DNA from 3 places in the Shewanella sp. SM69 genome. Region 2 is predicted to be linked to each of the others. Evidence: predicted binding sites of a transcription regulator. Region 2 holds the regulator's gene; each other region holds the start of a gene.
What was found. The regulator MetJ, encoded in region 2, represses methionine synthesis genes. The targets are predictions, from matches to a motif close to TAGACGTCTAGACGTCTA.
Positions count from the first base shown of each region.

Region 1 (4,857 bases), on a different contig from region 2:
GTTATGCCGGAGGTCGCGACTATCACAAGTTGATCCGCGCTCGACTTAAAAAGCTCGGAGATCAAATCAGTGCAGAGTTAGTGTCTCTCGGTTTCGATGCCGCTGACTTTCGCCCCTTTGTTGACTCAGCCCCTGTACTTGAGCGCCCCTTAGCCGAAAAAGCCGGCATAGGCTGGACAGGTAAACACTCACTCATACTCAACCATGAGGCTGGCAGTTGGTTCTTTTTAGGTGAGCTACTGATCAATTTGCCTCTACCTGTGGATATTCCCATTCAAGAAGGCTGTAACACTTGTGTCGCCTGCATTACCTCCTGCCCAACGGGTGCAATCGTAGAACCTTATGTAGTCGATGGCAGACGCTGTATTTCCTATCTCACCATTGAACTGCAGGGCGCTATTCCCGAAGAATTTAGGCCACTCATGGGCAATCGCATCTATGGCTGCGATGATTGCCAACTCGCGTGTCCCATCAATCGCCAAGCGCCGCTGACTGAAGAAACTGACTTTCATATTCGTCCGCAGTTAAAGCAACCAGACCTTCTCAGCCTTTTTGCTTGGAGCGAGGCCGAGTTCCTTAAACAAACTGAAGGCAGCGCCATTCGCCGCATTGGACATAAACGTTGGCTACGTAATATTGCAGTAGCACTGGGTAACGCTCCCGCAAGCCCAAGCATTATTGTCGCACTTAACGCCCGCAATCACAGCGAAGATATCGATGAGATAGTGCGTGAGCATATTGAATGGGCGCTTAATGCCCAGCAATCGCGCCTTGCTGAAAGCACCGCAACTGAACAACAAAAAGCCCGCCGCAAAACTGAGCGCATGGTGCGCATTATCGAAAAAGGCTTACCGCGAGATGCTTAAGTTAGCCGGCAAGCAATAAACAACAACGGATGCATAAGCATCCGCTGTTACTAACTCAATAAACTCAGTAAAAAAATATTTCACTCAAGCATAATATTAACCAAGGCGGCGACGTAGTTCACGGGTAGCATCGACCATGTTTTTCAGTGCGGGTTCAACTTCATCCCAAGTACGGGTTTTTAGGCCACAATCTGGGTTGACCCACAGCTGACGTACGGGCACTTTTTGCGCCGCTTTCTCGATTAAGTGCACCATGGCCTCCACACTTGGGGTGTTTGGCGAATGAATGTCATACACTCCTGGGCCAATTTCATTTGGATATTCAAAATCTTCGAAGGCATTGAGTAACTCCATCCGTGAACGCGAAGTCTCGATAGTGATCACATCGGCATCCATGGCGGCAATCGCGGCAATCGTGTCGTTAAACTCGCTGTAACACATGTGAGTATGGATTTGAGTCTCATCAGCCACGCCAGCAGCGCTGAGTTTAAAGGCATTCACCGCCCAATCTAAATAGGTTTGCCACTCACTTTGTTTCAATGGCAGACCTTCACGGAAGGCGGGCTCATCAATTTGTATAATGCCAATACCTGCATTTTGTAAATCCACCACTTCATCACGGATCGCCAGCGCCAGCTGAGTCGCAATCACATCGCGGCCGATATCTTCACGGGCGAATGACCAATGCAGAATCGTCACTGGGCCAGTCAGCATGCCTTTTACAGGCTTGTCGGTGAGACTTTGGGCAAACTCGGCCCAATCGACCGTCATCGCCTTTGGACGACTGACATCACCATAGATCAACGGCGGCTTAACACAGCGTGAGCCATAACTTTGCACCCAACCATTTTTGGTAAAGCCAACGCCCGCAAGCTGCTCACCAAAGTATTCCACCATATCGTTGCGCTCGGCCTCACCATGAACCAGTACATCGATACCGAGTTTAAGCTGGCGGTCGATAGTATCGCGGGTGACTTGTTGTAATTGCTCTGTATATTGTGCATCACTCAGATCGCCCTTGCGCCAACGACTGCGTAGTCCACGGATTGCAGGTGTTTGTGGGAAGGAGCCAATGGTGGTGGTCGGCAACAGAGGTAAACGGTATTTCTGCTGCTGCACTGCTTGGCGTACGCTGAAATCACTGACGCGCTCATAATCGGCAGATGTCAACGCGGCAACGCGGGCAATCACTTGACTGTCGGCGGCCTGCGCTTTCGCCTCACGGCGTGCCAAACAGGTTTGCACAATCTCTTTTGCCGCGGCCGATTCAGGTGCCAGTAGCAATTGGCGCACATTGGCCAGTTCGAGTAATTTTTGCTTCGCAAACGCGAGTTGTTGACGCAGCGCGGGCTCAAGCGTGGCTTCCACCTCTAAATCCACAGGGCTATGCAGGAGTGAGCAAGAAGTACCGATCCACAAGCGATCTCCGAGATCACGGGCCACCGCGCCTATGCGTTCGGCAATCAAATCCGCCTCTGCCGCCCACACGTTGCGACCATTGACCACACCCGCCGACAGAATTTGATCTTGACCAAGCGCATTGGCAAAGACTGCCAATTGATCCGGCGCTGTGACTAAATCGACATGCAACCCCGCGACTGGCAAGGCCGATACCAGCGCTTGATGGTGTGCGATACCGCCGTAATAACTGGTAAGAAGGATCTTCACCTTCGCAGTGCTGAGGGCTTGATACGCCTCAGTGATCGCCGCTTGCCATTCGCCATCTAACTCCAATGCTAGAATGGGCTCATCGAGCTGTACCCATTGCACACCCTGAGCAGCAAAACGCGCCAAAATGTCAGCATAAGCAGTTAATAAATTGGGTAATAAGCTTAACTTATCAAACTCTTGGCCCACGGTTTTAGCTAGGTACAAGTAGCTAACAGGGCCGAGTAGCACAGGTTTTGCTTTATAACCTAAGGACTGCGCTTCGCTGACTTCATCAAAGAACTGCTCATAGGCAATCGAAAACTCTTGGTTTTGGCTGAGCTCAGGTACCAGGTAGTGATAGTTAGTATTGAAATACTTGGTCATTTCAGAGGCAGGCGCATCTTGGCCCGTTGGCGCTCTGCCGCGGGCAACACGGAATAAAGTATCGAGATCGATTGTCCCTTCACCACGATGACGCTCAGGAATGGCATTTAAAGTCGCGCTTAAGGTCAGCACTTGATCATAAAAGGCAAAATCACCTACGGGAACTTGCTCAATGCCCGCAGCAGCTTGCCACTGCCAATGGGTGCGGCGAAGTTCACTCGCCACTTCACGTAATTCCACCTGAGTGCTCTCACCACGCCAGTATTTTTCTAAGGCAAATTTCAATTCACGACGACGCCCAATACGGGGAAACCCAAGACTATTTAATTGCATACTCTATCTTCCTTTATTTGAGATAAGCCATATTCGGCACTTACACCCACCAGATTGTTTTCTCTTGGCACTTTTCAGCACTTCAGCCTGATAAATAACAATGGGCGTCTGGACGTCTAGAAGTTTATTGTGTTAGTCTCTATGCCAGCAACCGAATTGATTTCAAGCACAACATGAGCGAAATTCACTTGGAGTGAACATGATCGAACTAAGACACCTGCGAACCTTAATGGCCCTGAAAGAAAGCGGCAGTTTGGCGGGCGCAGCCAAAAAACGTTTTGTCACTCAATCCGCCCTCTCCCACCAGATTAAGGAGTTGGAGCAAAGGATTAACTCGCCCATTTTTGTGCGTAAGAGTAAGCCACTGTCATTCACCCAAGAAGGTGCACGCCTGTTGCATCTGGCCGAAGAGATTTTGCCTAAGGTGTTAGAAACCGAGACAGATTTGAAGAATGGGCTGGAAACCGAAACTAATCAGTTGCGAGTCGGCATTGAGTGCCATAGCTGTTTTCGCTGGTTAATGCCTGTAATGGAACAATTTAGGCAAGATCATCCAACTGCCGAGTTAGACTTGTCGAGCCGTCACCTGTTCGACTCGCTCAATGCCTTAGAAATGGGTGAACTGGATATTGTATTAACCTCAGATCCTGTGCCTGGGCATTCACTCGCCTACCAGCATTTGTTTGATTTTGAAGTGAAATTAGTGGTTGCAAAAGATCATCCCTTAGCAAAAGAAGCCTATGTCACCCCTAAGCAATTAGCACACTTGCCTATTATCAGTTATCCAGTGCCGTTGACGCGTTTAGATATTTATCGCCACTTTTTAGAGCCTGCGGGCATAGAGGCGGGCGAGCAAAAAACCTGTGATTTAACAATGATGTTATTGCAACGCATCGCCTGTAAAGACGGCATAGCCGCACTGCCAAGCTGGTCGATTAATGAAGGACATGGACTGAGTCTCGCTACGGTAAAACTCGGCCAAGAAGGTCTGAAACGACCGCTATTTGGTGCCTATCGCCGCCACAGTGCTAACTCTGCATTGATCCAAAATTGGTTACAACTGGTGGCGAGGGAAGGTTTATCCCGCCAGCAGAAGACGAATTAATGCGGGTGACATAGAGTAAAAAGCCTGCGAATGCAGGCTTGTTTATTGAGTCAAATGACTATTTCATAGCATCGACAAATTACAGCGGATTCATCAACAATCCACGCATAGACAAGACACGGCGCAGTATCAACCCTGATGAATTAGGATTACGGGTCTGACGCAAATTATGGGCGATCATAAATTCTTGACGCAGATCCTGATCGAGATCTAACGCCTCGAACGCTTCGATGGTTAAGGTCTGTTGTTGATTATCAATCAATGACTTAATCACACTTAAAGGAAATGACTGTTCGGCATTAGCATTTAAATAGGCAAATGCGGTCAGTGCGATAATTTGGCCGAACACACTGAACAGAGCTAAGGTTTGTACTTCGTCAGCATCAACCTCCACACCTTCCATATCCGCTAAGCTATCTACCGCATCCGTTGCAATATCTTCAGTCAGCTTCCAATAACCTTGGACCAACTTTTTATAGGGCTGTGGCAGTTCATCGAGGCGTTCTTTTAAATAGAACG
Region 1 is NZ_JAKKRV010000004.1:206,735-211,591, forward strand. Features, by position in the region: gene queG (tRNA epoxyqueuosine(34) reductase QueG) at 1-866, shown strand, start outside; gene metE (5-methyltetrahydropteroyltriglutamate--homocysteine S-methyltransferase) at 963-3,233, opposite strand; gene L5M37_RS08325 (LysR family transcriptional regulator) at 3,433-4,338, shown strand; gene L5M37_RS08330 (HDOD domain-containing protein) at 4,418-4,857, opposite strand, start outside.
Region 1: a site for MetJ is predicted at 3,343-3,360, ahead of metE (5-methyltetrahydropteroyltriglutamate--homocysteine S-methyltransferase). Genes of this name have one in related genera too.

Region 2 (4,857 bases):
GCACACCACGGGCGTCACGCTGGCAAAGCGCTAATCGGAGGCTTAAATGAATAAACGATATGTAATGGTGCACGACGAGAACAAGTGCATCGGCTGCCAAGCCTGTAACGTGGCGTGTCGCAGTGAAAATGGCGTACCCGAAGGCGTTACTCGTCTGCAAGTGCGTGTGGAAGGCCCCTTTGGTGAGATGCCCAATCTGCATTTCAAATATCACAGGGTATCTTGCCAGCAATGTGAAGATGCACCCTGCGTTAAAGTGTGCCCAACAGGCGCGGCCTATGTGGGTGAAGACGGCATTATCTCTATCCATACCGAGAAGTGTGTCGGCTGTATGTACTGTGTGGCAGCGTGCCCTTATAAAGTGCGCTTTATGAACCCAGAAACCAAGGCGGCGGATAAGTGTAACTTCTGTAAAGACAGTCGTTTAGCACGGGGCGAAGAGCCAGCGTGTGTGACTGTGTGTCCAACCGATGCCTTAGTGTTTGGCGATGCTAATGATCCGCTGAGTGACGTGGCTATCATGCTCAACACTAAAATCACATACCAAGATAAAACCCATTTAGGCACTAAACCTAGGGTATATCGCGTTCCTACCAAGAGAGGGGGGATTTGATTATGAACAATACTTGGGGCGACATGGCGCAATATGATCCTGTCACTTGGCACTGGGTCATCGCCGTTTACCTGTTTATGGCGGGGTTATCCGCGGGCAGTTTATTGATTGGCATTGGTTTACGCTGGGCGAATAAGGAACTCAGCACCGGAGCCGAAAGCAGCATTCTTAAGGCGGCCGCCATTATTGGACCTGTGGCGATTAGCTTAGGTTTAGCCTGCTTAGTGTTTGATTTAACCAAACCCTTCCACTTCTGGTTGATCTTAATTCACTATAACTTCCAGTCTGTGATGGCCATTGGGGTGCTGGCGCTGCTGGCGTATTCTCCCTTAGCCTTTGCGTACGCCATTATTGTGCTGCGGGATGACTTACCAAAATGGGGGTTGGGTTTCCTAGCGCCTATCGCTAAGTTACTTATGCCATTTCGAAAGCTGATTGAAGTATTGTTGTTTGTCCTCGCCATTGGCGTAGGGGCTTACACTGGCTTCTTAATTTCGGCGATGAATGCTTACCCTATGCTCAACACTGCGGTACTGCCTGCGCTGTTTTTAGTGTCGGGTTTATCGGCGGGCGCTGCGGCAAACGCGGTACTGGCACTCTTGTTATTTAAAACTGACAGCCACGATAAAACTTTAGTCAAGATGCACGGTTTAGAGTTGCCTGTGATGGCGATTGAAATCTTGTTCCTGTTCATGTTGTTCTGCGCCTTGTACTTCAAGGGCGGCGCGGCGGCTGCGGCCTTAGCATCGTTAACCTCTGGGCTATGGGCAAGCGTGTTCTGGATAGGCGTTGTCGGTATCGGCTTTGGTATTCCATTGCTGTTCATGTTGTTACCAGCCGCTACTCGCCACACTAAGGGCGCGATGATCATGGTGGCTTGTGCGAGCTTAACGGGCGTACTCGCTCTAAGACACTTTATTGTGTACGCAGGGCAAAGCTATTTAAGCTGAGTGTAAGCTGGCTTTACATATTGATAGATAAAGAAAAAGCACTGGCAATGTCAGTGCTTTTTATTGTTTGAGTTTTGAGAAGGTTTGCCAGTACAAGCAGAGCGCTTATTGGGGCAATAACTCGATAACCGACTTCACCGTTAGCACTAAGGCGCTGATACTGCACAGGACTAATGTCGCCATTTTAGTCTTGTCTTTATCGACACTGCCCACCAATCGCCCCGCGACTAAATACCCTAAAAGCACAGAAGGTAGCAACATCAACGACAGCCACAGGTGCTTCAATTCTAATAAGCCAGTGATCGCCAGAATGACCATAGCTATGGTGGAGCTAAAAATGAAGAAGGCCGACAGGGCGGCGCGAAACTGCGAAGCGTCTTTGCCTGACAATAGAATCGCCATCGGCGGGCCACCAATAGCGGCAATATTGCCGAAGATCCCTGAAACCACGCCCGCACCGAAGAGGGTTTTCTTATTCACTGGCAGGCTGAATTTATACAGGCTGAGGATCACTGCGACAGTCACAATGGCGGCGATGGATAAACCGAGTATAGGTTGAGGCGCAAACAGCAATAAACTCGCGCCGATAAAACCGCCGGGCACGCGACCTAGGAGCGCATATTGCAAGCCATTGAATTCTAAGTGACCTCGTTCACGCACTAAGGTCAGCAGGGCGATGGAGAAACCCATAGCAATAACAGGCGCAGGTACAAGTTGTGGATCGACGATATACAGCAAAGGACTGGCGACAACCGCAAGCCCAAACCCAATCAGACTTTGGGTTAAGGCGCCCAGAAACACGACCAGCGAGGCTAAGGCGAGTGTCTGTGGATCTATCATAGAAAACATAGGATTTCCTATATCCCAAACCAACTCAAGATGGTGAAATTTAAAGTTTGAAGTCGCTTGGGTATAAACAAAAAGGGATCGTTAACGATCCCTATTGATGAGCACTGTGATATGACTTTGAAAGCGACGAGTCGCTATTCCATGTCTTCCCACTCTATTCCCATTTGATCCATCAACAACTTGGCTTCGGCGGGAATGCTGTCTGGGTTATCTTTTGACAGATCTTCATCGTTGGGCAATGGCTGGCCAGTGTAGGCGTGCAAAAATGCCTCACACAACAGCTCGCTGTTGGTGGCGTGACGCAAATTATTGACCTGACGACGAGTACGTTCGTCCGTGAGGACCTTAAGCACTTTGAGCGGAATAGACACAGTAATTTTTTTTACTTGTTCATTCTTCTTGCCATGTTCAGCATAGGGGCTGATGTATTCCCCATTCCATTCAGTCATTGACTCACCTGTTATAACGCTAAATTCGGGGCAGATTTTAAACCCTTACAAAGAACAGTCAAATTATTGCTACTATTTCTTTGTGATTGCAAACAGATTTCTTTATGTTCAGACGTCTAAACGTCTTCACGCCTATTGACGATGGCGTTGGGCTTAGGTACATTTAGACGTCCAGACATCTCTATCAGTCTACCGAATTTAGGAGTCCCCCCATGGCAGAGCGTCAATTAGCCACACTGGCAGTGCGTCAGGGTATCGAAAGCGATACTCAATATGGCGCAGTTGTGCCACCGATTTATTTGTCGACTAATTACGCCTTCGATGGTCATAAAAATCCCCGCGAATTCGATTACAGTCGTTCAGGCAACCCAACGCGCTGCATTTTAGGCGAAGCATTAGCCCAATTAGAAAAGGGCGCCACTGGCATAGTGACGTGCACTGGCATGGCGGCCATCACCTTAGTGACGACTTTGCTCGGCCCCGATGACCTATTAGTTGTGCCCCATGATTGCTATGGTGGTTCCTACCGTTTATTTACCAACTTGGCGAAGAAAGGCCAGTTTAAGCTCATTGTGGTCGACCAAACCGACAACCAAGCGTTAGCCGCCGCCATTGCGCAGAATCCTAAGATTGTGTGGCTCGAAACCCCATCGAACCCGTTATTGCGTGTGGTAGATATCGAAGCCATTGCTAAGGCGAGCCATGAGGTCGGCGCGCTGGTGGTGGTCGATAACACCTTTTTATCGCCGATATTGCAACAACCCCTATTGTTAGGCGCGGATATCGTTATCCACTCCACCACTAAATATATCAATGGTCATAGCGATGTGGTCGGCGGCGCTGTGGTCGCCAAAGACGCGCAAATCGGCGAAAGCTTACATTGGTGGTCGAACACTCTAGGCTTAACGGGGTCAGCCTTTGACAGTTATCTGACCCTGCGCGGCCTACGTACCTTAGCGGTGCGTATTCGCGAGCATCAAACCAATGCCCAGCGTATTATTGAGGTATTAACGCAAAGCCCTGTGGTGAGCAAAGTCTATTATCCCGGTCTTGCGGATCACCCAGGTCATGCCATTGCGGCCAAGCAACAACAGGGCTTTGGCGCTATGCTGAGTTTTGAGCTCAAAGGCGGTGAGGCCGAAGTCGTGGCCTTTTTAGGTGCACTCAGCTTATTTAGTGTGGCGGAAAGTTTAGGTGGCGTCGAAAGTTTAGTGGCAGTGCCCGCCACTATGACCCACAGAGCCATGGAGCCGCAAGCGCGCTTCGAGGCTGGTATTAAGGACACCCTATTGCGTCTATCGGTGGGTATTGAAGATGCCGCCGATTTAGTTGCAGATATTCAAGCAGGATTAGCCGCCGTTGCGGCTTGTCAGTAGAGGAATAATAGATGGCACGTTGTCACTTACATAAATTTGGTGGCTCCAGTTTAGCGGATGCCGATTGTTATCGCCGAGTCGCCCATATCCTGTTAACCCACGGTCATAGTGATGATCTCGTTGTGGTCTCTGCGGCGGGTAAAAGCACGAATTTCCTGTATAAATTATTAGCGCTGCGTGATGCGGGTCAGCTATGGCAAGAAGAGTTACAAGTGCTGATCAGCTACCAACAGGGGTTGATTGAGCAGTTGTTGTCGAATGAACAAGCCCGCGATCTGCGTGAGCGTTTGGCCACAGATAAAGCGCAACTCATCAGCTTGTTGTCCTTAGACGAGCGCAACGAATATCAAATCAACCATGTGGTGAGCTTTGGCGAACGTTGGTCGGCACGTTTAATGGCGGCGCTGCTGCGCGAATCTGGCGTGGCGGCAAGCCATGTGGATGCCTGTTCAATTTTAGTGGCCGATGAAGCCGCTGTGCCGCAAATTCGGGTACAAGAATCCCGCGCTAAAGTACAAGCCCTATTAGCCGCCCACCCAAATGAACGCTTAGTGATCACAGGTTTTATCTGTGCTAACGAGCGTGGCGATACCCTATTACTTGGCCGTAATGGTTCAGAT
Region 2 is NZ_JAKKRV010000008.1:167,359-172,215, reverse strand. Features, by position in the region: gene phsA (thiosulfate reductase PhsA) at 1-34, shown strand, start outside; gene L5M37_RS12915 (4Fe-4S dicluster domain-containing protein) at 47-613, shown strand; gene nrfD (NrfD/PsrC family molybdoenzyme membrane anchor subunit) at 616-1,563, shown strand; gene L5M37_RS12905 (sulfite exporter TauE/SafE family protein) at 1,669-2,412, opposite strand; gene metJ (met regulon transcriptional regulator MetJ) at 2,547-2,861, opposite strand; gene metB (cystathionine gamma-synthase) at 3,074-4,237, shown strand; gene L5M37_RS12890 (bifunctional aspartate kinase/homoserine dehydrogenase II) at 4,249-4,857, shown strand, end outside.

Region 3 (4,857 bases), on a different contig from region 2:
GTCTCCCTGCACTTTTTGGATAGGCTTGCGGATATTTCTTGATATGTTCTTTAAGCTCGGCGAGTTGCTTTTTCAGCACTGGCGTCGGCTTGTCGTACACATCTTCAATAATTTCATCCAGCATAGGCACAGGAATTTTTTCAGCCACTTTTACCGCAGCCAATACTTCTTCACGATATTTTTCATGCAGTTTCACATCATCCGCTTCAGCCAACCAACCTTTGTTGATAAGCCATAATTTGAAGCGTTTAACCGGATCGTGTTGCTGCCACTTGGCTTCTTCATCTTTCGAGCGATAACCTGAGGGATCGTCTGAAGAAGAGTGTGCGCCGAGACGGTAAGTCATGGCTTCAATCAGCACAGGCGCATTATGCTCAATCGCATAGGCACGGGCTTGCTGGGTTGCCGCTAACACGGCCAACATGTCATTGCCGTCTACACGAATGGTGTGCATGCCATAACCCACACCGCGGCTGGCAATACCGTTTCCAGCAAACTGCTCTTCAGTGGGGGTAGAAATCGCGTAGCCATTGTTACGACAGAAGAAAATCACTGGGCATTTCAGTACCGCGGCCATGTTTAGGCCAGCATGAAAATCCCCTTCCGATGCAGCGCCTTCGCCAAAATAACAAACCGCGACTTTGCGCTTACCTTGCATTTTTAAGCTGTAGCCCACACCAGTCGCCTGCGGGATTTGCGTGGCTAACGGTGACGAAATCGTTTGATAATGCAATGCCGCACTGCCGTAATGGATTGGCATTTGGCGACCTTTACCAAGATCTTTCTCGTTACTGAACATCTGATTCATAAACTGTTCAGTGGTAAAGCCGCGATAACGCAGCGCCGCATGCTCACGATATTGTGCGAGGATCACATCTTCTTGATCGAGTGCGGCCACACTGCCGACAATCGCCGCTTCTTCACCCGTACAGGTCATGTAGAAGCTGATGCGCCCTTGACGCTGGGCGCCAAGCATACGTTCATCAAGTACCCGAGTGAATACACAGGTATCGTAAATTTTAGTGGCTAAGGTTTCATCTATCACAGGCAAAACCGCGGTTTCATAAGTGGTTCCGTCGGCTTGTAGAATTCGAAGGATAGGAATGTGTAGCGATGCCTTATCCAAGAAGCCGACACGGTGCACTGTATCAGTGTTGAGTGTTGCTTTGCTCATATTGTGCTCTTGTTATCTCATTACGCATCAAAGCGTTTTGATGCGTCTGTTTATACGAATATGCCCGACGAACATTACGTTAACGTAAACTACCTATCAACCATTGGCATAGCTCAAACCACAAGTTATCCCTGCCACGCATGTATATATTGCTTTACAAGCCTAACGCACGTCCGCATTCACCGCAGGGATCAGGCAAATCACAGTGCGATTGCCAATAGGCACTTTGGCATTAGGGAACACGACAGACTCAAACTCATGTTCCACTTTAATTTCTTGCCCACCTTCCCGCGCTAAAACAAAGCCCTTCGGGAAAGATCTGAAGTTTTCGACATCAGTTGCGAAGGTAAATTCAAAATCATCGAAATGTTTATTGATGACGCGGCACACTTGGTACAAGTTAACCTTATCGGCATCAAATGCATCCAGCTCCAACGGCTTAGCGGTGATCAAGCGCATGAACATTTCATGGGTGGCGATAAAACGCGTCATGTCGTTCTGCCCCATGGGATACACTTTGCCAAGCTCAATAGTAAAGGCATCAGCGCCGTAACGTTCAGAGGAAAAATAGCTGAAGGTCGTGGTCGGTTCGTGGTGGAAAAGTACTGTATCGACGCCGCTTGCGGCTAAAAACATAATTTGCTCGCCGCTAAATGCGCGCCCTGGACGATAGGGATAGATAGCGAACTTTTCATGCTTCGAGGCGCGCATCGCCGTGTGCAAATCATAATGGATGCGCTGACGTCCATCGGCAACCGCAGTATAAAAACGATCGACATAGGCTTCGAGTTTTTTCGCGCGTACTCGCTCAGGGTTCACTAACCCTGGTGGATTGGAATGCTCACCACTAAATAGACGATTCATGTTTTCGTCAATAATCCGCGTGCCGTTATTAATCGCTAATGGGTTACCAATGAGAAATAAAGTGCGCTGCTTTGCGATGATCTTTTGCTGTAGAAGTTGTTTAATTAAGCTATTGCAGAGTTCAATGGGCGCGGTCTCGTTACCGTGAACACCGCAGGAAAGCACAATATCTTTTCCTTCATTCTGTATTGGTTCGAAAACAATAACACCGGTATCCCACACTTCCACTTGAGTATGATCGCCTAAGTTAAATGAAAATTCGCCATCGAACTGTTCAGGATGGGCTAAGGTGAGCGCTAAAAAATCCTTTGAATCTAACAGAGCTTGTAACACAGAATTCTCCTTATAATGATGTGTAACAGTATTGGCGCAGTAGCATAAGTACAGGCAGTAATAACCACTTAAGCATTTATCTCACCGCGGTTAGTCTCACTCGCACCTAAAAAACGGCTTCAATACTAACACATGTTTTTAGTGCTGTTCTCAGACATTTATTGCCGTAGGACCCAGTTTTAAGCGGAATGACATTCAACTAAGCTGATTGTTAAATTCTTAGGACATTCCCTAAGAATTTCCCATGATAAATATTCCAGCTTGAGGCTTGCTTTTGCACTCAAGTTTTATCACAATCCTTAGCCATCTAGACTTCTATTGGATTTAATTATGGCGTTAGCAACCTTTGGTGCCGGCTGTTTCTGGGGCGTAGAGTATTTTTTTAGACAAGTGAACGGCGTATCGAATGCCACCTGCGGCTATATGGGCGGCAATAATGCGGCGACAACCTATGAAGAAGTCAAAAAAGGCAAAACGGGCCATGCCGAAGTGGTGCAAGTGGAATTCGATCCCGCCCTTGTTAGTTATGAAGACTTGCTCGATGTATTTTGGAAAAACCACAATCCAACGAGTCTGAACATGCAAGGCGGAGATATTGGCACTCAATATCGCAGCACCATTTTCTTCCACGACCGTGAGCAAAAAGCGGCCGCAGAAGCCTCAAAGTTAGCTTTTGCCCGCTCGGGCCGTTGGGGATTACGCCATATCGTCACTGAAATAGTGCCACTTCAACAGTTCCATGTGGCTGAGGAATATCATCAAAATTACATCGATAAGAATAACTTACCGAGTTGTCATATCGAGTACTAAATACGGTCAAATCAGCATGAGATCAACTACTCACAGCTGAATTAGACACAAACAAAAACGCACTCAAATCTGAGTGCGTTTGTTTTTGATACTTTATAAACCTACTGCTGCATTAAGCGTTTAGCGCCTTATCAATTAATGCCTGCGCATCTTTGATGATTTCAGCTAAATGCTGCTCACTGATAAAACTTTCGCCGTAGATTTTAAATAACGCTTCAGTGCCCGATGGACGTGCCGCAAACCACCCATTAGCTGTGGTAACTTTGATGCCGCCAATTGCCGCATTATTGCCTGGCGCATGGGTTAACACGTTTTCGATTGTCTCACCTGCAAGCACAGTGGCATTTAAGGTATCGGCATTGAGCAAAGCAAACTTGGCTTTGTTTTCAAGGCTGATTGGGCTATCGATACGCTTATAGAAACTTTGGCCAAATTGTTTTACTAACTCTTGGTGACGCTGACCTGGGGTTTTACCTGTCACCGCAAGAATTTCTGCCGCAAGTAACCCTAGAATAAAACCGTCTTTATCCGTACACCAAGTAGAGCCATCACGGCGTAAAAATGCCGCGCCAGCACTCTCTTCACCGCCAAAGGCGATTGTGGCTTCGGCTAAACCGTCGACAAACCACTTAAAGCCCACTGGCACTTCGAGTAACGTTTTGCCGTGGAAAGCACAGATTTTATCGATAAGCGCACTCGATACTAAGGTTTTACCTATGGCTAAGGTATCGCTCCAATCTGGTCTGTGTGTCAGTAAATAATCAATAGCGACCGCAAGATAATGATTCGGATCCATCAAACCCGTACCAGGGCAAACTATGCCGTGACGGTCATAATCGGGATCATTACCAAGGCATAAATCAAAGGATTCTTTATGGGCGAGTAACCCGGCCATCGCGTAGGGAGATGAGCAATCCATGCGGATTTTGCCGTCTTTATCCAGCGGCATAAAGCTAAAGCTTGGATCAACCTTATCATTGACTAAGGTGATATCGAGCCCATAACGCGCGGCAATCGGTGCCCAATAGAAAATCCCTGAACCACCGAGCGGGTCAACGCCGATACGCAGCTTAGCGTTGGCAATCGCCTGCATGTCGATAACATTTTCTAAATCAGCCACATAGGGCGTGATCAAATCAATGGCGTTGACATAGCCTGATGCCAGCGCTTTGGCATACGCTAATTTTTGCACGCCAGCTAACGCTTGGCGCAAGTAATCATTGGCCCGCGATTCAATCCAAGCCGTGATATTACCTTCGGCCGGTCCACCATGGGGTGGATTGTACTTGATGCCACCGTCCTGAGGAGGATTATGGGAAGGCGTAATGATCAAACCATCGGACAATGCCGCACCCGTAATATTGGCTTCGCGATTGGCGCAAATCACCCCATGGGAAACCACTGGCGTTGGCGTAAATCCGTCGTTCTGTTGGATTTTCACTGTGACTTTATTTGCCGCCAGCACTTCAATGGCCGACAAATAGGCCGCATAGGATAACGCATGGGTGTCAATCCCAAGGATCAGCGGCCCATCGATATTTGCCGATTGACGGTAGTCCACCACAGCTTGGGTAATCGCCCAAATGTGTTGTTGGTTAAAACTGCCATTGAAGGCGCAGCCTCTGTGCCCAGAAGTGCCAAAGGTGACGCGTTGTTGTACGTCATCTATATTTGGC
Region 3 is NZ_JAKKRV010000011.1:33,350-38,206, forward strand. Features, by position in the region: gene L5M37_RS15145 (thiamine pyrophosphate-dependent dehydrogenase E1 component subunit alpha) at 1-1,174, opposite strand, end outside; gene astE (succinylglutamate desuccinylase) at 1,337-2,371, opposite strand; gene msrA (peptide-methionine (S)-S-oxide reductase MsrA) at 2,702-3,181, shown strand; gene pgm (phosphoglucomutase (alpha-D-glucose-1,6-bisphosphate-dependent)) at 3,294-4,857, opposite strand, start outside.
Region 3: a site for MetJ is predicted at 2,672-2,689, ahead of msrA (peptide-methionine (S)-S-oxide reductase MsrA). Genes of this name have one in related genera too.